DNA from 2 places in the Gordonia caeni genome. Region 1 is predicted to be linked to the other one. Evidence: predicted binding sites of a transcription regulator. Region 1 holds the regulator's gene; the other holds the start of a gene.
What was found. The regulator LexA, encoded in region 1, represses DNA repair genes until DNA is damaged. The targets are predictions, from matches to a motif close to CGAACANNTGTTCG.

Region 1 (7,560 bases):
GCCGGCGAAGCGCTCGCGGCCCTTCACCCCGACGTCGGTGGCGAAGATGACCGCCCCGGCTCGGGCGATGTCGGCGGCGGAGAAGGCGGTGGTGCCCGACGAACCCTGCGTCTCCACCAGGTACTCGACCCCGGCGCGATCGGCGGCGAGTTTGAGGGCGTCGGCGGCCATGTAGGTGTGCGCGATACCAGTGGGGCAGGCGGTGATCGCCAGGATCAACTGGCCGCCCGTGCTGCCGTCCTCGGTGCCGTCGCTTTTGGCAGGCTCATCCGCGGTTTTCCCGTCTCCGGTGCTCGCGGCGGCGGCGCCACCGGCGGCGGCCGCCCCTCCGGTCGCAGCGGCCGGTTCAGGGGCCGGGGCGACGGCCTCGCCGACCAGTTCGACGATCGCCTCGGGATCGGGCGCCGAACGCAGAGCGGCCACGAAGTCCGGGCGCACCAGGGCGCGGGCGAGCGCGCTGAGGAGCTTCATGTGCTCGGCGCCGGCGCCGTCCGGGGCGGCGATCAGGAAGACGATGTCGGCGTCGCCGTCGGGAGCGCCGAACGCCACCGGCTTCGACAACCGGGCCATGGCGAGCGAGGCGGTGCCCACCGACGCCACCCGCGCATGCGGGATCGCCAGTCCCCCCGGTAGACCGGTGGGCGACTTGGCCTCGCGCTCGAGGGCGGCTGCGGCCAGCCGGCCCGGGTCGCTGCAGCGGCCCGCGTCGCCCAGGAGCTGCGCGAGGCGGTTGATCACCGCTTCGGCATCGTCACCCGCGTCGGCGTCCAGGAGGACGAGGTCGGGTGTGATGATCGGATCGGACATGGCAGTTCCTTCGCTCCGGAGCGGTCAGGGGAGGGGCCGGACATGGACGCCGGCGAGGTCGAGTTGGGCGGGAGTGGGCGGGGTGGTGCCCGGCAGTGCGGCGGCGGCGGAGCCGTAGGCGACGGCGGTGCGCAGGCAGTCGGCGGGCTCGTCGCCGCGCTGCTCGGCGATCAGGTAGCCGGCCAGTGAGGAGTCCCCGGCGCCCACGGTGCTGCGGACGCTGACCCGCGGCGCCCGGGCGAACCAGGTGCCCTCGGGAGTGGTCAGCAGTGCGCCGGATGCGCCCAGGGTGGTCAAAACGGCTCCACCGGTGCGTTCGGCCAGGGCCGCCGCCGCGGCGGCGGTCGGCTCGGCATCGCCGTCTGCAGCCGCGGCCTCCAGGAAGGCGCCGTCCCCGCCGGTGAGCTCGGCGAGTTCGAAAGCGTTGGGCTTCAGCAGATCCGGGCGTGCGCCGGCCACCGCGCCGAGGGGCGGTCCCGAGGTGTCCACGGCGACCCGCAGCCGGAGCGCGTGCAGGCGTTCGGCCACGGTGGCGTACCAGTCCGCGGGCACCCCGGGCGGCAGGGATCCGCACAGCGCCACCCAGGCGGCGCCGTCTGCGGCACCGGCGATCAGGTCGGTCAGCTGGGCGATCAGGCCAGCGCTGAGCGCCGCACCCGATTCGTTGATCTTGGTGGTGGTCCCGTCCGGCTCGGCGAGGGTCAGGTTGACCCGGACGGGCCCGTCCGCCTCGATCGTCCGGTACGGCAGGTGCACGGCATCGAGCTGCTCCAGCAGGGGATCCCCGGCTCGTGCCGGAAGCAGGGCGAGGGAGGGCAGAGCGGCCTCGGCCACCACCCGGGCGACGTTGATGCCCTTGCCTCCCGGCTGGCTGCGCACGGTGTCCGCGCGCAGCACCTCGCCGCGTTCGAGCGGTCCGGGCAGTTCGATGGTCCGATCCACGCTGGGATTGGCCGTCACGGTCACGATCATGCGATCACCACTTCGATATCGAGCGCTTGGAGTTCGGCGCGCAGGGAGTCGTCGAGCCCGGGATCGGTCACGAGCGCGTCGACGTCGCTGAGTGCGCCGAAGCTGACCAGATCCTCTCGGTTGAACTTCGAGGAGTCGACGAGCAGCACCACCCGGTCCGCGGCCGCGATCATGGCACGCTTGGCGGCCGCCTCATCGGGATCGGGGGTCGACAGTCCGTGGGTGCGGCTCAGACCGTTGGTACCGAGGAAGGCCACCGAGACGCGGAGCCGCCGGAAGGCGTCGACGGTCTCGACGCCGACGGCGGCCTGCGTCTTACCGCGGATCCGTCCGCCGACGAAGGTGACCTCGCAGCGCGGCAGCGTCGACAGGTGGGCCGCGAGGGGGATCGCGTTGGTCACCACGGCCAGGTCGCGATCCGGATCCAGCGCCAGCGCGGCCCGCAGCGTCGTGGTGCCGGCATCGAAGAGCACCGAGCCGCCGGCGGGCGGCAGGAACGCCTGGGCGGCGGCGCCGATGGCGGTCTTCTCGGCGAGCATGGACTGTTCGCGCTCCTGCAGGTCGGGTTCGGCACCGATCGCGGCGACGTCGGGGCGCACGGCCCCGCCGTGGACGCGCACCAGCAGCCCCTGCTGGGCCAGCGACGCGAGGTCGCGGCGCACTGTTTCGCCGGTCACGTCGAAGCGCTCGGCGAGCTCGGTGACCGCGACCCGGCCGCGAGCGCGCACCTCCCCTGCGATGGCCTGTTGGCGTTCCTCCGCGTACACGTCGCCGTCCTGAGTAGAGTCCTCGAATACGGGCACCGGTGTCCCGAACCCCGTTTGGTTACATCTGTGTTTACCTTCGTATATGTTGACACGTCAAGAGAAGTTTGTAATCTCAGTCACATGAGAAAGGTGGAATCGATGGGATCGGCGGAGAACTTCGGGGCATCACGGGTGGTGCACGGCACGCCGGTCGTGCAGGGACTGGCGTACGGGCCGGTGATCCGGCCGGCCGGGATGCCGGAATTCGACATCGACGCCGCGGCCACGGTGGCACCTGACGACCGCGAGGCCGAACAGGAGAAGTTCAGCGCTGCGGCCACCACCGTGGCCGACCGCTTCTCGGCGCGGGCCTCGGCCAGCACTGGTAGTTCCGCCGAGGTCCTGGCGGCGACCGCCTCCCTGGCCAAGGACCGCGCGTGGCTCGGCACCGCGGGCAAACTGATCGCCGACGGCACCCCCGCCGCCGCCGCCACGGTCGAGGCCATCGACCAGATCGCCGCGATGTTCACCAAGCTCGGCGGCCTGATGGCCGAGCGCGTCACCGACCTCAAGGACATCCGCGACCGTGTGGTGGCCGAGCTCCTGGGCATGCCGGAGCCGGGCATCCCCAATCCCGACGAGCCGTCCATCCTGTGTGCCGACGACTTGGCGCCGGCCGACACCGCGGGCCTGGACCCGGCGCGAGTGATCGCCCTGGCCACCCGTCTCGGAGGCCCGTCGAGCCACACGGCGATCATCGCCCGGCAGCTCGGTATCCCGTGCGTGGTGGCCATCGCCGACCTGAACGACATCCCCGCCGGCGCCACCGCCTTCGTCGACGGCGAACGCGGCGTGGTGGGCATCGACCCCGATCCGAAGACCATCACCTCGGCGGTCGCCGAGGCCGGGCGCGTCGCCGAGGCGGCGGCGTCCTGGCGCGGGCCGGGGCAGACGGCCGACGGGCATCGGGTCCTGATCCTGGCCAACGTGGCCGACGGACCTTCGGCCCGGGCCGCCGCCGAGCGCGGGGTCTGCGAGGGTGTCGGGCTGTTCCGCACCGAGCTCGCCTTCCTGGATCGCTCCGACGAACCGTCGGTGGCCGAGCAGACCGACCTCTACCGCTCGGTGATCGACGCCTTCGACGGCGACAAGGTGGTCATCCGGACGCTCGACGCGGGCTCGGACAAGCCGCTCAAGTTCGTCACCCACCCGGACGAGGCGAACCCGGCGATGGGGGTGCGGGGCAACCGCATCATCCTGTCGAATCCGGAGATCCGCGAGCATCAGCTCGACGCGATCGCCGCCGCGGCGAAGGGCACCTCGGCGGTGCCGTGGGTGATGGCCCCGATGATCGCCACCGTGGGCGAGGCCCGCGAGTTCGCGGCGCTGGTGCGTGCGCGTGGTCTGGTGCCCGGAGTGATGGTCGAAGTACCGTCGGCAGCGGTGCAGGCCGACCAGATCCTGGCCGAGGTCGACTTCGTGTCCATCGGCACCAACGACCTCACCCAGTACACGATGGCGGCCGACCGGATGTCGCCCGAACTCGCTTCGCTGACCGATCCGTGGCAGCCCGCGGTGCTGGCCCTGATCGAGCGCGTCGGCGCCGCGGGTGCCGCGCAGTCCAAGCAGGTGGGGGTCTGCGGCGAGGCGGCGGCAGACCCGCTGCTCGCGTGCGTCCTGGTGGGACTCGGCGTCACCTCGCTGTCGTCGGCCCCGGCGGCCGCGCCCGCGGTGGGCGTGAAGCTCGGCGGCGTCACCCTGGATCAGTGTGTGACGGCGGCCAAGGCCGCGGTCGCCGCGGACAGTACGTCCGCGGCGCGCGATGCCGCCCGCACCGTGCTCGGCTGAGAACACTCCCTGCTCGACCACTGACGAACCGACTCCGCTCGATCACCGAAGAAGCCGGTGGTCGAGCGGAGTCGAGACCCGGCCTGGCGGCAGGTCAGATCCGGCGAAGGACGGTCACGACCTTGCCCAGAACGGCGGCGTCGTCGCCCGGAATGGGTTCGAAGTGCTCGTTGTGGGGCATCAGCCAGACGTGGCCGTCGACTCGCTTGAAGGTCTTGACGGTGGCCTCGCCGTCGATCATGGCGGCCACGATGTCGCCGTTCTCGGCGACGTTCTGCTGGCGGACCACCACCCAGTCACCGTCGCAGATGGCGGCGTCGACCATCGATTCGCCGACCACCCGCAGCAGGAACAGCGAGCCTTCGCCGACCAGTTCCTTGGGGAGCGGGAAGACGTCCTCGACGGCCTGCTCGGCCAGCATCGGGCCGCCGGCGGCGATCCGGCCCAGCACCGGCACGAAGGCCGGAGCCGGCTGGCTCGGATCGGCCCGCGTGTCGTCACCGGACGGGGGCGTGCGATGGTCGTCGCGCACATTCACCGCACGCGGACGGTGCGGATCGCGCTTGAGCAGTCCGCGGCGCTCGAGGGTGCGCAGCTGATGGGCCACCGACGAGGTGGAGGTGAGGCCCACCGCTTCGCCGATCTCGCGGATGCTCGGCGGGTAGCCGCGCTCGCGCACCGAGGACCGGATGTACTCGAGAACCTCTCGCTGCCGCTGCGTCAGAGAGGCCTCCAGGGTCGCGGTCGACAGCAGCGGGTCCACGTTCGACGTGTTCTGCGGTCCGTCCTTCATCGAAGGTTCCTTTCCTCGGGGTGATCCCCAATTTAGTCGAGTAGGTCACAGAATTCAAACAATTGTTCGACGTGTCGCGGAGTTTGTCCGACCCGTGGTGTTAACTATCGAACAAGAGTTCATCGAACACACGAGCGATGGGAGTTTCCGATGACCGAACTGCTGACCACCCGGACCGCGGGGGCTGTGCCGACCGTCGACGCACGGGTGATGACCTGCGATGTTCCGGTCATCCGGACCCGGACCGAACGGCCCGCCGGGCGCCCCGCGCCCTCCTGCCGCCCCACGGGGCGCCGCCCGCACACCCGGTCGAACGGGCCGGCGGTGCCCGCACGGACCCCGATGATCACCCAGCGTGTGGACCTTTACGGCGTTCGAACAAGTGCACGCGCCTCGGGGCGCGCGGAGCGCGCCCGTTCGAACACTCCGCGAGTGTCGGTGCGCCGCCGCTGGGTCGCCGGCGTACTCACCGGACTCGGTCTGGCCGTGTTCGTCTCCGTCCTCGGCATGGTCGGCGACGACTACCAGCATGCGGTTCAGCAGACGCCGTCGGCCACCGAGGTGGTGCACGTGCGCAGCGGTGAGTCGCTGTCGTCGGTGGCCGCTCGGATCGCGCCCGATCTGCCCGCCGCCTCGGTGATCGCCACTGTCCGCGATCTCAACGATCTGCAGAGCACCGGCCTCCGGCCGGGGCAGGCGCTCGTCGTGCCCGCCTACCGCTGACCGCAGGTGACGTGCGTGCGCAGGCCGTCGCGGGCGGGCGGGTACGCTGAGAGCATGCGCTGCCCGTTCTGCAAGAACGACGACACTCGAGTGGTTGATTCGCGAGCTTCTGACGACGGCACGGCCATCCGGCGGCGCCGCGCCTGCGCGGAGTGCGGGCGCCGATTCACCACTGTGGAAGCCGCCGTTCTCGCGGTGGTCAAACGCAACGGTGTCACCGAGCCCTTCAGTCGCGAGAAGGTGATGAAGGGCGTGCGCCACGCCTGCCAGGGACGCCAGGTGAACGAGGACGCACTCGCGCAGCTCGCCGAGGCCGTGGAGAACACGGTCCGTGCCTCCGGCTCGGCAGAGGTCCCCAGCAACGAGGTGGGCTTGGCCATCCTGGGGCCGCTCCGCGATCTCGACGAGGTCGCCTACCTCCGGTTCGCGTCGGTCTACCGGTCCTTCGAGTCCGCCGACGACTTCCAGCGTGAGATCGACGATCTCCGCAAAGACCGCAGTCGCGAACCCGTCGGCTGAGGAATCCAGGTACTCCGGGAAGGCCTCCGCGGGAAGGCTTCAGCGGAAGCTTTCGAGTGCTTTGCTCACCCGCTTCTCCGAGATCGGCCCGTCGGTGCCGAGTTGCTGCGCGAACAGGCTGACCCGCAACTCTTCCACCTGCCAGTGCGCGAGCTCGTTGAGAGCGTCCTGCCGATTGGCCGGAACCTGCGCCAGCCGCTGATTCCACCGCGCGATCACCCGGTCCACGGTGTCGAGTGCGGCGGTGTCCCGGGCCGCCGACCCGGGCAGCGATTCCAGGCGTAGCCGGGCAGCGGTCAGATAGCGCGGCAGGTGCTTGAGCCGACTCAGCGGTGTGACGCCGACGAAGCCGTCGAAGACGAGCTCCGCAAGTTGGTCGGCGACGTCGTCGGCCGCGGTCGAGCCGGCATGCTGGTCGATCTCAGCGCGCAATGGGCCGGTCTCGGCCAGCGCCCGGACCGCGTGCGTGAAGTGCTCCGGGGCGGCGGCACGGATCTGTGGGGACAGCCGCTCGGCGAGCTCACGGAACTGGTCGGGGCTGCGGATCGCCGTCACGCCGGGCTCGGTCAAGGCGTCGGCGACCGCACGCCGTGTGCAGTCGGCCAGCAGCGCCTCGGTGTTCGGGTACGGGCTCTGCGAAAGCACCAGCCGTTCGGCGGGTGGAAGGCTTCCGGTGATCTTCTTGCTCAGCGGTCCGACCGACTGCTCCAACAGCACGGCGATGCCGGCGCGCAATCCCGCGTCGCGGGCCGCGATGGTGGTCGCGTCCACCACACGTACGCCGTCACCGGCCGGTCGCAGCGTCGGATACGTGACGACGGGCTGGCCCGCCACCTGCTCTTCGCGCTGGTCGGCCAGTGTGCCGATGCCGTCGGCCGTCCAGCGGCGGTGGACGGGCGCGGCGTTCGGAGCGGTCGACCGGCCGCCGAACTCGCGGCGGAGCTCGTCGAGCCGGTCGGCGCGCCCGACGATCGCGCCACCCGAGTCCGTGACGGCGAAGTGCATGCGCAGGTGCGCGGGCAGCGTGTCGGTGCGGAAATCGCTGGGGGACAGGCTGATGCGGGCGATGTCTCCGAGTTCCCGGGCGAGGGCGGGCAGGAGTGGTTCGGCTCGGGGCTTGATCCGCTCGAGGACCAGGTCGGCGTACTGCTG
Region 2 (7,560 bases), on a different contig from region 1:
GCCCGACGGCAACCCGACAGACGGCCGCACCTGGCACAAACGTCGTGCCGCCGCAGCGGAACTGGCCGACGGACAGCCCGACGTCCTCGTCGTCGGCGCCGGGCACAGCGGCCTCGGCCTGGCCGCCTACCTCGGCGCGATGGGCCTGCGGGTTCTGGTCGTCGACCAGGAGGAGCGGGTCGGCGACAACTGGCGGCGCCGCTACGACTCGCTGGTCCTGCACGACCCCGTGCACTACGACCAGCTCCCCTTCTTCCCGTATCCGGAGACCTGGCCGGTGTTCACCCCGAAGGAGAAGATGGGCGATTGGCTCGAGCTCTACGCCTCGGCGATGGAGATCGACGTCTGGTGCTCCACCACCGTGGCCGGCGCGGTCCGCACCGGCGACCAGTGGGAGGTGACTCTCCAGCGCACCGGTTCGGACGGAGAGACCACGGCGCAGACGGTGACACCGGCGCACGTGGTCCTGGCGACCGGCGTGAGCGGGACGGTCCCGCAGATCCCCGACATCCCCGGTGAGCTCGACGGCCCGGTGCTGCATTCCAGCGAGTACCGCGGCGGCGGCTTCGGCGGCAAACGCGTCGTGGTGGTCGGCACCGGCAACAGCGGGCACGACGTCGCCCAGGATCTGGTGGACCACGGCGATCAGGTGACGCTGATTCAGCGCGGCCCCACCTACGTGGTCAGTTCCGGCGCGGTCACCGAGATCATGATGGGCGCCGCCTATTCGGACACCTCTCCCCCGACCGCGATCTCGGACTACCTGGGCGCGTCGTCGCCGCACCTGTCCGACGCCACCACGGCCGGACTCCAAGCGGCTACCGGCGCGATGTCCGAGTACGACGCCGACCTGCAACGCGACCTTGCGGCGGCGGGCTTCGCGCTGTCGTCGGGCGAGGACGGCACCGGCTCCATGCGACTGTTCCTGGGCCGCGGCGGCGGGTACTACATCGACGTCGGCTGCAGCCGGCACATCTGCGACGGCACCATCGCCGTCCGCTCGGGCGTCTCGGTGGCCGGGTTCGACGGCGCCGAGGTGGAGCTGTCCGACGGCTCGCGGATCCCCGCCGACGCGGTGATCCTGGCGACCGGTTTCAGCGGCATCGAGCACACCGCACGAGCGATCTTCGGCGACGAGATCGCCGACCGCTGCGGCCCCGTGTGGGGTCTCGACGACGAAGGCGAGCTGCGCGGGATCTGGCGGCGGACCGGCCAGCCCGGCTTCTGGTTCTCCGGCGGCAATCTGGGCCTCGCCCGCTTCTACAACCGCTACCTGGCCCTGGCCATCGGCAAGCAGATCCTGCAGAACACCGAACGATAGGAACCGACCATGACCATTGACGAACTGCTGGAGATCGAAGCGATCCGCCAAGTACGACTGGCCTACTCCAACTACTTCGACAGCCAAAACGCCGACGGTCTGCAGAGCCTGTTCTGCGAAGACGCCGTCTGCGAGTTCCCCGAACAATTCGGCGGGAACTGGGTGGGGCGCGAGACCATCCTGACCAACTTCACCAACGAGTTCAGCAAGATCGGCGAGCCCTACGACTCGATGCACGTGGTCACCAACCCGTGGATCACCGTCACCGGCCCGGACACCGCGCACGGCCGCTGCTACCTGATCGATCTGCTCACCCGGCAGCAGGCCGGGACCGGGCACTACACCACCGTCGGCGGACACGGCAATCCGCTGCTCTTCCTCGGGATGTACGAGGACGAGTACCGCAAGGTCGACGGCCGGTGGCTGTTCTCCAACATCCGGCTTCCGTTCTTCTGGCCGGACCGCACCTTCGAGCAGGTGCGTCGCCCCGACTGAGCCCGCCCCCTGCGTCTCCGGCACGAGTTCTCACAGATTCGAGGAATCACGTTGTACAAGAACACTTTCCAGGTCGCCTGGATCACCAACGACGTCGAGCGGGCAGCGAGAGTCTTCAAGGAGGAGCAGGGCGTCGACCTGGCGGTTTTCCGGGGCTTCTCGCTCGACGTCTTCGACGGGGATCCGCTGGTGATCGACGTGGCGCTCGGCTACGTCGCAGACGTGCAGTTCGAGATCATCGAACCGGTCTCGGGTCCCACCGACCTGTACACGCGACACCTGCCGGCCAGCGGCGAGTACGTCCTCAAGTTCCACCACCTCTGCAATCGGTTCGACACGGTGGACGAGTACGAGAAGGCGCTCGCCGCCGACCGCGAGCGAGGAGTGACGATCGCGGTGGACGGCAGCTTCGGCGAGAGCGGCCGTTTCGCGTACGCCGACACCCGCGACACGCTCGGCGTGTACCAGGAGTACGTGGTGCTCGATTCGGACATGAGCTTCCTGGACTCCCTGCCGCGCAACTGAAGTCGCGGCGATTCGCCGATCTTTCATCTTCTCCGCGGGACCGTTCGCGGTCTTCGCCCAGCGGATGAGGTCGGCGTTTCGCTGGGTGGTGGTTCGTGGTGCGACGGCCCTCGACTCCCGTCATGACCCAGATGGCCGCAACACCTCTCTGCGGGAACAGAACCCTCTAGGGTCGGTAGAAACCAGATGTCTCGTGAGCCTTGCCCAGACGCTGGATCGACCAACCCCGGCTGCCCTGGAGCTTACTGGCCGTTGCCCTGCCCCTGTCGTCCCGAGGAGTGACCATGACCGAATCAACCGACCACGCCGTTCTGGTGGAGCAGACAGGCCACGTCCGCACCCTCACGATCAACCGGCCGGACGCGAGGAACGCGATCAACAGCGCCGTCACCGATGCACTTGGGATCGCTTTGGAGGCCGCAGACCTCGATCCCGACGTGCGGGCGATCATCCTCACCGGCGCGGGCGACAAGTCGTTCTGCGCCGGCGCCGACCTGAAGGCACTCTCCCGCGGCGAGAACATCGGCGCCACCGACCCGTCGCACAACCGCTGGGGCTTCGCCGGAGTCGTCTCCCATCCGATCAGCACCCCGCTGATCGCCGCGGTCAACGGAACTGCGCTCGGCGGCGGTACCGAACTCGTTCTGTCCTGCGACCTGGCAGTCGCCGCCGACGGCGCCTCATTCGGGCTGCCCGAGGTCAAACGGGGGATCTTCGCCGCAGCCGGCGGTGCTTTCCGCATCGTCGAGGCGATGCCGAGGAAGATCGCCATGGAACTGCTGCTGACCGGACGTCCCATCACCGCCGCTCAGGCACTGGAGTACGGACTGGTCAACCGCGTGGTCCCCCAGGTCGATCTGCTCGCCGCCGCCGGAGAATTGGCCCGGGAGATCGCGGAGAACGCCCCGCTGGCGGTGCAGGCGTCCAAACGCCTGGCCGTCCGTCTGGCCGACGGCGAGATCGCGGGCGAGAGCGAACGCTGGCGCGCCAACACCGACGAGCTCGGCACGGTCTTCTCCAGCGCCGACGCCATGGAGGGCCCGTTGGCTTTCGCCGAGAAGCGTGCGCCGGTCTGGCAGGCGCGGTAACCCCCCAACTCTGGACCCCGGTGACCACCGGCCCTGACCACCGCACCAGCGGCCCGACGGTTCCCTCAGAACCCTCCAAATCTGGGTCTCGAAGTTTGGCGTATTCGAACATGTGATCTATCTCTTTGTGGCCTTATTCTGGAATCAGGAAACAGCAGAGAAGGGGCCCTCACCGTGGACGCTGCCATCCTCACCCGACTCACCGACGACCTGATCGACGACCTCTCCCCGACCACCGACCTCGACGGCGGCGCGCCGCGCGACCGCACGCTCGGCGAACTCCTCAGTGACCCGCGGCAGGTGTTCGACGAGCCCGACATCCTGGCCGTCGTGGTCACCGCCGTGCGCCTGCGCAACGTGGCCGAGTATCTGATCGCCACGAGCGTCGCCACCGCCGAGCGACTGGGCATCCCGGCCCGCAAGCGCCTCAAGACCGGCGCGGATCTGCTCACCGCGATCGGCGTCGCCCCGTCGGCCGCCTACCGCGCCGCCCGGGTCGGCCGCGCGGCCCACACTCTGCCCACCGTCACCCACGCCCTGCGTGACGGCGCCCTGGGCATCGAGCACGCCGACGCCATCGGCAAGGGACTAACCCACATCACCGACCGCGTCGAGCTCGACGACGACCAGCGCACCGAGATCGTCACCTCGCTGAAGATCCAGACCAGTCCGGCCGCGATCGCCCACCGCGCCCGCGAGATCGCGATCACCCTGGCTCCCACCGAGCCCGCCGCCGACCACGTCCCGGTCGCCGAGAACTACGACCTCAACGACATGACGCTCCACCAGAACGACGAGGGCCGGATCGCCGCCACCCTCGACCTCGACGTGGTCACCGGCGAAGAGCTCCAGGCCGCCCTCGACCCGCTGTGCCGTCCGGTCCCGCTGCCCGACGGCACCCCCGACCCGCGACCGCCCAGCCGCCGGCGCGCCGACGCCCTCGGCCAGATCATCCGCACCTACCTGGCCGGCTCCGAACGCCCCAGCTCCGGCGGCGTGCTGCCGCACGTCACCCTGATCCGCCCCGCACGGATGTGGCTGCCCGAGGCGACCCTTACCGCGATCCCCGAGGGCGGCGCCCACCCGAACGACGCCGACACCCTGGGCTTCACCGGCCCGATCACCGCGGCGACCGCCGACATCCTCGCCTGCGACGGAGCCCTCACCGACGTCCTGGTCGACGCCGCTGACGCGCCCCTGGACGTGGGGCGCACCCAGCGCCTGTTCCCGCCGGCCATCCGCCGCGCGCTCGCCGTGCGCGACCGCGGCTGCGCCTTCCCCGGCTGCGGCCGCCCCGCATCGTGGTGCGACGCCCACCACATGGACCACTGGGAGGACGGCGGCAGCACCTGCGTCGACAACGGCGTCCTGCTCTGCCGCATGCACCACACCCTGATCCACCACACCGGCTGGGAGGTGTTCCTCGGCCCCGACCGCCACCCGTGGTTCACCCCGCCCCTGGACCCCGAGCACCCGCGCCGCCACCGCGAACCGCTCCGCTCCCAGGCGCGAAGGACCATGACCGACCTACCGCACGCCGCCTGACGTCCCTCCGTGGAATCCGCCGACCGTCGTCCCGTACGCGACGACACCCACCTTCCGAGAGCAGCACATCACGTTCGTCCGCTCACGCGGACTCCAGCTCTCCCCTCACCGGGAGGGTGCACGTTCTTTGAGAACTCCATACGGGCCCCGGGCCCACTGTCCAGCACACCAAGGCCACCCTTAGGCTTAGCGGGTGCCCGGCTACCTGAAATTCACCGTCAACGACCTCGCGCAGGCCGCGGTCTTCGCTGCCCTGATCGCGGTGCTCGGTCTGCCGGGAGCGTTCAACCTGGCCAGCGGCATCCCGATCACCCTGCAGACGATGGGTGTGATGCTGGCCGGTGCCGTCCTCGGCCCCAAGAAGGGCACGGCCGCCGTCGTGATCTTCATGGTGCTGGCGATCGCAGGCCTGCCGATCCTCGCAGGCGGCCGCTCGGGCCAGGTCGCGCTCGCCTCGCCGACCGCCGGCTACTTCCTGGGGTTCCTGCCCGGCGTCATCGTCATCGGCGTGCTGACCGCGTTCATGATGCCGCGCTACCGGGTGTGGCTGGGCTTCCTGATCAACTTCCTCGGCGGCGTCGTGGTGATCTACATCTGCGGCATCATCGGCCTTCTCGCCCGCACCGATGAGTCGCTGCGGTACGTGATCGTCACGACCCACGCCGCCCTGGTCCCCGGCGACGTGATCAAAGCGGTGATCGCCGCACTGGTCGCCGCCGCCGTCCACCGCGGTCGCCCCGGTCTGATTCACCCGCTCCGCCCGCGACCCGCTGAGCCCGTCACGCCGGCATGACCTCCATCGAGTTCGACGACGTCACCCACGCCTTCACCGATCGCCCGGTGCTGCGCGGGGTCACCCTCGAACTCGCCGAGCACCGCATCGGCATCATCGGCGCCAACGGCAGCGGCAAGTCCACCCTGGCCCGCATGATGAACGGCCTGGTGTCCCCAGACTCCGGCACCGTCACCGTCAACGGCCTCAACGTCGCCAAGAACAAACGCAAAGTGCGCCGGCAGGTCGGCTTCATCTTCTCCGACCCGGATCGGCAGATCATCATGCCGACGGTCCGCGAAGACATCGAACTGTCCCTCACGCGGGTCACCAAGGACAAGCGGCAGCGCCGGGAACGGGCCCTGGCGACCCTCGCCGACTTCGGCCTGGCCGACCACGCCGACCAGCCGTCGCACACCCTGTCCGGAGGTCAGAAGCAGCTCCTCGCCCTGGCCTCGATCATGGTGATCGGGCCGTCGATCCTGATCGCCGACGAACCCACCACCATGCTCGACCTGCGCAACGCGAACATGCTGCGCGACGTCCTCGGCGGCCTCGACGAACAACTCGTCGTCCTCACCCATCACCTGGATCTGCTCGCCGACTACGACCGCGTGCTGGTACTCGACGACGGCCGCGTGGTCGCCGACGACGAGCCCGCCCCGGCGATCGCCTACTACCGCTCCCTGATGTCCTGACGAGTCGGTTGCCTGATCAGTCGACGTGCTTGCCGCGCAACTCGATCGCGATCTGTTCGGCGTCGAGATTGGTGAGCGTCTCGTCGAGCACGTCGGCGTCGAATGCGCCGTCATCGCGTGCATCGAGCAGCGCTGTGCGCTCGGCCTCGATCACCTCGAGACGTTGCTTCTTCCGGACGGCGAACTCCTCCTGACGATCGGCATCGGGAGGAATCACCGGCTCGGCGACCGACTGCGCCGCGTCCCGGAGCTGTTGCATGAGGCGCGCCCGCTCGGCGGCGTCCTGTGCCTCCTGGGCACCGTGGTCCGTCGGTGCGATCAGCCGCAGCAGCGGTCCGATGGTGCCGCCCTGGATCGCCAGCGACAGCAGCGCCACGGCGAAGGCGATGAGGATCAGAACCGGCCGCTGCGGGGTGTCCGCCGGCAGCGTCTGCGCGGCGGCCACCGTCACCGCGCCGCGCATGCCGGCCCACACCACCACCGCGCCCTCGCGCCACCCCAGCGGCGCGCGCAAGAAGTAGTCGATGTCGGCCAGCCCCCGCGTGATGCGTTTGGTGAACCGTTCGAGTCCCCGTTCGCTCAGCTTGCGGCCGCGCTCTTCGAACTTCGCCGCCGTCTGCTCGCGACCTTCCGGCGTCTGGAGCTTCTCCTGCAGAGTCTCGAATCGCGGCTGCAGACGCGCCCGGAGACGTCCCCGCAGCCCGAGTACGCCGATCAGCGGGGCGACGTAGGCGGCGCGGATCACGATGGTGAGCAGCAAGGCGATCAGCGCGACCAGCACCGCGTTGCCGACCCCGGCGTGGTCGCGTTCGACGCTCTCCACGATCGGCCGGATCTGCAAGCCGAGTGTCAGGAAGACGACGCCTTCCAGCACCAGCTCCACGGTCTGCCAGTTCTGCCGATCGGACAGTCGGCTTTGCGCCGACAGCAGGCGCGGGGCGCGGACGCCGGTCACCAGACCGGCGACCACCGCGGCGACCAGACCCGAACCGCCGAGCAACTCCGTCGGCACGGACGCGATGAACGGCACCGTGAACGACAGCGCCGTGTTCACCGGCGGCCGGCTGATCCGCTTGCGCACCTGCAGGTTCCCCAGCCCGACCCCGGCGCCCACGA

Region 2: a site for LexA is predicted at 3,535-3,548, ahead of ABD732_RS14405 (HNH endonuclease signature motif containing protein). Genes of this name have one in related genera too.

What each region holds. Positions count from the first base shown of each region.
Region 1 is NZ_BAAAZW010000005.1:245,720-253,279, forward strand. Features, by position in the region: gene ABD732_RS10160 (PTS fructose transporter subunit IIABC) at 1-807, opposite strand, end outside; gene ABD732_RS10165 (1-phosphofructokinase family hexose kinase) at 832-1,779, opposite strand; gene ABD732_RS10170 (DeoR/GlpR family DNA-binding transcription regulator) at 1,776-2,546, opposite strand; gene ptsP (phosphoenolpyruvate--protein phosphotransferase) at 2,667-4,373, shown strand; gene lexA (transcriptional repressor LexA) at 4,468-5,166, opposite strand; gene ABD732_RS10185 (LysM peptidoglycan-binding domain-containing protein) at 5,599-5,889, shown strand; gene nrdR (transcriptional regulator NrdR) at 5,944-6,408, shown strand; gene hrpA (ATP-dependent RNA helicase HrpA) at 6,448-7,560, opposite strand, start outside.
Region 2 is NZ_BAAAZW010000008.1:175,033-182,592, reverse strand. Features, by position in the region: gene ABD732_RS14425 (FAD-dependent oxidoreductase) at 1-1,321, shown strand, start outside; gene ABD732_RS14420 (nuclear transport factor 2 family protein) at 1,331-1,816, shown strand; gene ABD732_RS14415 (VOC family protein) at 1,868-2,341, shown strand; gene ABD732_RS14410 (crotonase/enoyl-CoA hydratase family protein) at 2,626-3,429, shown strand; gene ABD732_RS14405 (HNH endonuclease signature motif containing protein) at 3,604-4,974, shown strand; gene ABD732_RS14400 (biotin transporter BioY) at 5,168-5,767, shown strand; gene ABD732_RS14395 (energy-coupling factor ABC transporter ATP-binding protein) at 5,764-6,444, shown strand; gene ABD732_RS14390 (cation:proton antiporter) at 6,461-7,560, opposite strand, start outside.